Regions from separate parts of the Streptomyces sp. NPDC001315 genome, predicted to be linked through region 3. Evidence: riboswitches for the same ligand, from Rfam matches in the RefSeq annotation. Region 3 holds a riboswitch; each other region holds the start of a gene.

Region 1 (2,259 bases), on a different contig from region 3:
CCCCTCCGCCCCCGCTCCCGTCCACGGGGGCCGGGAGACGGCGCGTGTCTCCGGCGCCCGTGGACGGATCGACAGCAGACCCGCGAGGACGACCGTGAAGGACACGGCGTTGAGAGCGAACACCCACCCGGTACCGATCGCCCCGACCAGCACACCGGCGATCGCCGGGCCGATCAGGCGGGCGGCGTTCAGGGACAGGATGTTCAGGCCCGCCGCCTTCGGGATCAGAGCCCGGCCGACCAGTTCGGTGACGAAGGACAGCCGAGCGGGGTTCTCCACCGTGAACACGCAGCCCAGGGCGAAGGACAGGACGTACAGAAGCCACAGCGGGGCATGGCCGGAGAGCACCATCACCGTCAGGAGCAGGGCCTGCACGGCGTACAGCGTCTGGGTCCACAGCAGCAGGGCCCGCCGGTCGTACCGGTCGGCTATGACCCCGCCCCACAGGCCGAACAGCAGCACTGGGGCGAACTGAAGGCCCACGACCCAGCCGAGCGCGGTCCCGCTGTGGGTGAGCGTCAGGACGTACCAGTCCAGCGCGACACCCTGCATGGCGCTGCCGACGTTGGACACCAGACCCGTGCTCCAGTAGATCCGATAGTCACGGACCCGCAGCGCGGCGAACACCCCTGCCGGGGCGGTGCTGTTGACGGCCATGCGTCTCTTTCCGATGGGTCGGCCAGGTGGTGCACGCGACGGACGCGTCGCAGGGAGAGCCCCGGGGCGGCCGAGGCGGGCGGAGAAGGGCCGCACGACGGGTTCCCCACCGGAGGCGGCCGGCGATGCCGGTCCGGATCCGCGCGAAGGCACGGCGGTGCACGGGCGCAGAAAGGACTGAAGGGAGCGAGTGGTCAGCGACAGGTCTGGTCGAACTGATCGGCGCGGCGGCCCACCCAGAAGGGATCGAGCAGCACGGTGCGTGCCTGACCTGCGGTCTCCATGGCCGGATCAAAGCACACGGCGCGAGGAGCGTCCACCACGCGTCCCGGCACGTGAGACGGCCCCGCCTTCTCGAACAGGGCGCCCGATTCCGGCATTGACGTACGACAAGGCCGCTCCGTAGCATCGCGACGGGCATTGAGTGTCAGCGTCAAGCCCTGGCTCGCTGACCGGCAACCCTCCCGCGCGGTGGGGTGCTCCAGGTGAAAGCCCGGCGGGATCACGACAATTCCCGCAAGCGCGTGGCCCCGGGACCGGGGCCGGAGATGGGGAGGACCGGCATGCGGCACTGTGGTGACCCGGCTGTCTCCTTCACCGACGCCACGGCGTTCTCCCAGCTCTCGCGCCGACGCCACATCGATCTGAAGCGCTCGACCAGCTGCCTCTGTCAGGCCTGACGAGCTCGGTCGGCGTCGACTGACGTCCGTTACCCAGCCACGGCTTCTTCGTACTTTTCTCCTTGCCACCGCTCTCGGTGTCTTTCTCCCTGGCCCCCTGTCTGTACAGCGCTCCCCCGCTGCCGGTGTCGATCCGGCCGGGCCCGCACGCCCATGTACGGCCGTGCCTCGCACGGCACCCCGTGCCTGGTGAACACGAGTAGGAGAAACCCTTCCGTGAAAGCACTCCCGGATATCAGACTCTCCCAATGGGCGCCCCTGGCCGCCCTGCTGACCACCAGTGTTCTGCTGACCGCCTGCGGGTCGGGCGGTGACGACTCCGGCAGCGGAAGCCGCCCGGCGAAGTCCGGCGGCACCTTGACCTTCGCGGTGGGTTCCGACGCCGGCTGCGTGGACCCGCAACAGTCCGGCAGCAACGAAAGCATCTACTCGGTGCGCCAGAGCGTGGACTCCCTGACCGACCAGGACCCCGAGACCGGCAAGATCGTGCCGTGGCTGGCCAAGAGCTGGGACATCGACGCCGAGGCGACGACGTTCACATTCCACCTGCGGTCGGGTGTCACCTTCAGCGACGGGTCGGAGCTGACCGCACAGGTGGTCAAGGACAACTTCGACGCGGTGCCGAAGCTCGGCGCCCTGGGGACCCTCGCCCAGGGCTATCTGAGCGGCGTCAAGAGCACCACCGTGGTGGACCCGCTCACCGTCAAGGTGACGTTCAAGGTGCCCAACGCCCAGTTCCTCCAGGCGACCTCGACCCACTCGCTGGGCATCGAGTCGTCGGCCAGCGTGAAGAAGACCCCGCAGCAGAAGTGCAGCGACGGCGTGATCGGATCCGGGCCGTTCGTACTGAAGCAGTATGTGCAGAACCAGTCGATCACCCTGGCCAAGCGCACCGGCTACGCCTGGGGCTCCTCGCTGTGGT
Region 2 (2,259 bases), on a different contig from region 3:
CCTGGGCGATGGACCGGATCATGCGCGGCGAGGCGACCGACGCGCAGATCGCCGGGTTCGCGGTGGCGCTGCGGGCCAAGGGCGAGACCGTCGAGGAGATCACGGGCCTCGTCCGGGCCATGTACGAGCACGCGAACGTGATCCAGGTGCCGGGCGCCACCGTCGACATCGTCGGTACGGGCGGCGACGGCGCGAAGACGGTGAACATCTCCACGATGTCCTCGATCGTCATCGCCGGCACCGGTGCCAAGGTCGTCAAGCACGGCAACCGGGCCGCGTCGTCGGCGTCGGGTGCCTCGGACGTCCTGGAGAAGCTCGGGGTCAATCTCGAGCTGACGCCGAAGCGGGTGGCGGAGGTCGCCGAGGAGGCCGGGATCACCTTCTGCTTCGCGGTGAAGTTCCATCCGGCGCTGCGCCATGTGGCGGCGGCGCGCGGTCAGCTGGGCATCCGGACGGTGTTCAACTTCCTGGGTCCGCTGACCAACCCGGCGAAGGTGAAGTCCCAGGCGATCGGCGTCGCCGATCTGCGCATGGCGCCCATCATCGCGGGTGTCTTCGCCGAGCGCGGCAACTCCTCGCTGGTGTTCCGCGGCGACGACGGCCTCGACGAGCTCACCACGACGTCCACCTCCCGGGTGTGGGTCGTCCGGGATGGCAAGGTGAGCGAGGAGGCCTTCGACCCGCGGGACGTCGGTATCGAGCTGGTGCCGGTGGAGGCGCTGCGGGGCGCCGACGCGTCGTTCAACGCGGACGTGGCGCGTCGGCTGCTGGGCGGCGAGACCGGCCCGGTGCGGGACGCCGTCCTGCTGAACTCGGCGGCGGCGCTGGTCGCGCTGGAGCCGGGCTCGGGGACGCTGGCCGAGCAGATCCGCGCCGGCATGGACAAGGCGGCGGAGTCGATCGACTCGGGCGCGGCCAAGCGGACGCTGGAGCGCTGGGTGGCCGTCAGCAACGCGTAGCGGATGTGAGTGCGGTCCCGTAATCCGGACATGAGTTGCGGGACCGCGATCACTTCACGTATTTTCCTGTTCAGGTCATGAGTGACAGTCATGAGGCCCCGGCCGACTGTCCGGCAACCCTCCGTCCGTGGCGGGGTGCCCCGGGTGAAGACCAGGCCGTAGGCAGCGAGGTCTACGGCAAGCGCGGACCCCTCACGCTTCTTCGAGCAAGCACAGCCCAGGGGTCCTGGTCGTCGAGGGAGCCTTCTGTGAGCAAGCGAATGCGATAGGGCGTAGAGCCCCGCCTCCGCATACCCCTTTCACCTTTCTCCGTGCTTGAGCCGTATCCGCTCGCGCGGTGATTCCTCTTGCTTCTCACAGGAGTTCACCATGTCCGTCTCCACCGCTGCCGCCGACCAGTCGCTTTGTTCCCCGCTGCCCGTTCTGGGCCGGGATGTCACCGTCCCGCTCGTCACGGGCGGCGAAGTCACCTATGCCGCGCTCGACTACGCGGCCAGCGCCCCCGCCCTCCAGCGCGTCTGGGACGACGTGGCGGCGTACGCCCCGTACTACGGCAGCGTCCACCGCGGCGCCGGCTACCTCTCCCAGCTCTCCACGGACCTCTTCGAGAACGCCCGCGGGACCGTCGCGGAGTTCCTCGACTGCCGTACCGACGACCAGGTCGTCTTCACCCGGTCCACCACCGACTCGCTCAACCTCCTCGCGGCCGCGCTCCCCGCCGACTGCCAGGTCTTCGTCTTCGAGACCGAGCATCACGCCTCGCTGCTGCCCTGGAAGGACGCCCAGGTCACCTATCTCGACGCCCCGCGCACCCCGGGTCAGGCCGTCGAGACCCTGGAGCGCGCCCTCGCCGACCGCGACCCCTACGGCCCGGCCCTGGTCTGCGTCACCGGCGCCTCGAACGTCACCGGCGAGCTGTGGCCCGTACGGGAGCTGGCCGCGGCCGCGCACGCGCACGGCGCCCGCATCGTCCTGGACGCCGCCCAGCTCGCCCCGCACCACCCGGTGTCGGTACAGGACCTCGACGTCGACTGGGTCGCCTTCTCCGGCCACAAGCTGTACGCCCCGTTCGGCTCCGGTGTCCTGGCCGGCCGCGCGGACTGGCTGCGTGCGGCCGAGCCGTACCTGGCGGGCGGCGGCGCCAGCCGCAAGGTCACCCGGCGCGAGGACGGCGGAGTGGACGTGGAGTGGCACGAGAGCGCCGCCCGCCACGAGGCCGGCTCGCCGAACGTCATCGGCGCCTACTCCATCGCCTCCGCCTGCAAGGCCCTCACCGAGGCCGGCTTCGACACGCTCGTCG
Region 3 (2,259 bases):
CAGGTGCCCGCGGGCCAGCCGCAGCTGCGCGGTGCGGTAGATCGCGGCGGCCATCCGGCCCAGCGCCTGTCCGTCCTGGTGCCGGTGCTTGCGCACACCGACGTCCACCTGGGCGAGGGCGTCGAGACCCACCAGGTGCAGCGAGTCGACCAGCATGCCCAGTTCCACCCCGTATCCGACCGGGAAGGGGAGCTGCTCCAGCAGCGAGCGGCGGGCCGCGTACTCGCCGCCGAGCGGCTGCACGAAACCGGCCAGCTGCGGCCAGTGCATGTTCAGCAGCGGTCGGGCCATCAGCTCCGTCACCCGGCCGCCCTGGCCGGCGGTCTTGCCGGAGGCGAGCGAATTCAACTCAGTGCCGGAGGCGAGCGAATCCGACTCGGTGCCCAGCGGGCGGTCGTACATGCCCTTGACGAGATCGACGTCCGGGTCGGTGAGCAGCGGGCCCACGATTCCGGACACGAAGTCGGAGGAGAATTCCCTCAGGTCGGCGTCGATGAAGCAGACGATGTCCCCGCCGGTGACCAGCAGGGACCGCCAGAGCACCTCGCCCTTGCCCGGCACGGCCGGGATACGGGGCAGGATGTCGTCGCGGTGGACGACCCGGGCGCCCGCGGCGGCGGCCACCTCGGAGGTGCGGTCGGTGGATCCCGAGTCGACGACGACGATCTCGTCGACGAGCGGGACCTGCTGCATGAGGTCGTGACGGATCACGGCGACGATGTCGCCGACCGTCTCCTCCTCGTTGAGCGCGGGCAGGACGACGGAGACCGACTGGCCCCTGGCGCGTTTCGCGGCAAGGAGCTGGTGGAGCGGCCGATCGGTCACGGACCAGGAGCGTGTGCTCAGCCAGCGCTCGACTTCTTCCAGCACAGTGGCGGCTCCTTCTACGTTCTCGCGGCGGGAAAGGGGCCCGCAGCGGTGGCGGCTATGGGCACAGGCATCTCGCGGTTCGGACGACTCTCTCAACTGTCCTGGCCTTCGGTTACAGTCTTGAACAACGCGGGTGACCATCGCATGTCCGGGGTGGCCCGCCGTTCACAACTACATACCGCTCATCCAGAGGGGCAGAGGGATACGGCCCGATGAAGCCCCGGCAACCCTCCAGTCGGTTCTCGTTCACCGCGAGGCTCCCGACTAGGGAAGGTGCCAAATCCGTCTCACGGCGAAGTGCGCCGTGAGGAAGATGAGGAGAAAGGGCCTCGCCTCCATGGCTGTGCAGACTGTTGCAAGCACCACGAACTCCGTCGATCTGGGCCCCGCCGCGGCGCTTTCCTGCCGCGAGTGCGGTCACCGCGTGCCGCTCGGCCCGGTCTTCGCCTGCGAGGAGTGTTTCGGCCCGCTCGAGATCGCGTACGACTTCTCGGCCTACGACACCGAGGAGCTCCGCAAGCAGATCGAGGCGGGACCCGCGAACATCTGGCGCTACGCACCACTGCTGCCCGTCCCCGCGGACGTGGCGACCAAGCCCAACATCAACCCCGGCTGGACCAAGCTCGTCAAGGCCGACAACCTGGCGCGCGAGCTCGGTGTCGACGCCGGCAAGCTCTTCGTCAAGGACGACTCCGGCAACCCGACGCACTCCTTCAAGGACCGCGTCGTCGCCCAGGCCCTCGAGGCCGCCCGCGCCTTCGGGTTCACCACCCTCTCCTGCTCCTCCACCGGCAACCTGGCCGGCGCCGTGGGCGCCGCCGCCGCCCGGGCCGGCTTCCGCTCCTGCGTGTTCATCCCGCACGACCTGGAGCAGGGCAAGGTCGTCATGGCCGCCGTCTACGGCGGCGAGCTCGTCGGCATCGAGGGCAACTACGACGACGTGAACCGCTTCTGCTCCGAGCTGATCGGCGACCCGGCGGGCGAGGGCTGGGGCTTCGTCAACGTCAACCTGCGGCCGTACTACGCGGAGGGCTCGAAGACCCTCGCGTACGAGATCTGCGAGCAGCTCGGCTGGCAGCTGCCCGACCAGCTGGTCGTCCCGATCGCCTCCGGCTCCCAGCTCACGAAGATCGACAAGGGCCTGCAGGAGCTGATCAAGCTCGGGCTGGTCGAGGACAAGCCGTACAAGATCTTCGGTGCGCAGGCGGAAGGCTGCTCGCCGGTGTCCGTGGCGTACAAGGCAGGCCACGACGTCGTACGTCCCCAGAAGCCGGACACCATCGCCAAGTCCCTCGCGATCGGCAACCCGGCCGACGGGCCGTACGTCCTGGACATCGCGCGCCGCACGGGCGGTGCGGTGGAGGATGTGACGGACGAGCAGATCGTGGA

The links. Region 3 has a riboswitch for S-adenosylmethionine ahead of thrC (threonine synthase). Riboswitches for the same ligand answer to the same signal wherever they lie in the genome.
Region 1: it holds a riboswitch for S-adenosylmethionine, as region 3 does, so the genes downstream of both, ACFY16_RS27185 (putative leader peptide) here and thrC (threonine synthase) in region 3, are expected to answer to the same signal.
Region 2: it holds a riboswitch for S-adenosylmethionine, as region 3 does, so the genes downstream of both, ACFY16_RS05600 (aminotransferase class V-fold PLP-dependent enzyme) here and thrC (threonine synthase) in region 3, are expected to answer to the same signal.

The regions. Positions count from the first base shown of each region.
Region 1 is NZ_JBIAWZ010000011.1:86,260-88,518, reverse strand. It holds gene ACFY16_RS27190 (MFS transporter) at 1-657, opposite strand, end outside; SAM riboswitch class IV at 1,074-1,186, shown strand; gene ACFY16_RS27185 (putative leader peptide) at 1,206-1,337, shown strand; gene ACFY16_RS27180 (ABC transporter substrate-binding protein) at 1,554-2,259, shown strand, end outside.
Region 2 is NZ_JBIAWZ010000001.1:1,263,522-1,265,780, reverse strand. It holds gene trpD (anthranilate phosphoribosyltransferase) at 1-959, shown strand, start outside; SAM riboswitch class IV at 1,033-1,149, shown strand; gene ACFY16_RS05600 (aminotransferase class V-fold PLP-dependent enzyme) at 1,329-2,259, shown strand, end outside.
Region 3 is NZ_JBIAWZ010000008.1:341,425-343,683, reverse strand. It holds gene ACFY16_RS24150 (glucosyl-3-phosphoglycerate synthase) at 1-870, opposite strand, end outside; SAM riboswitch class I at 1,050-1,190, shown strand; gene thrC (threonine synthase) at 1,208-2,259, shown strand, end outside.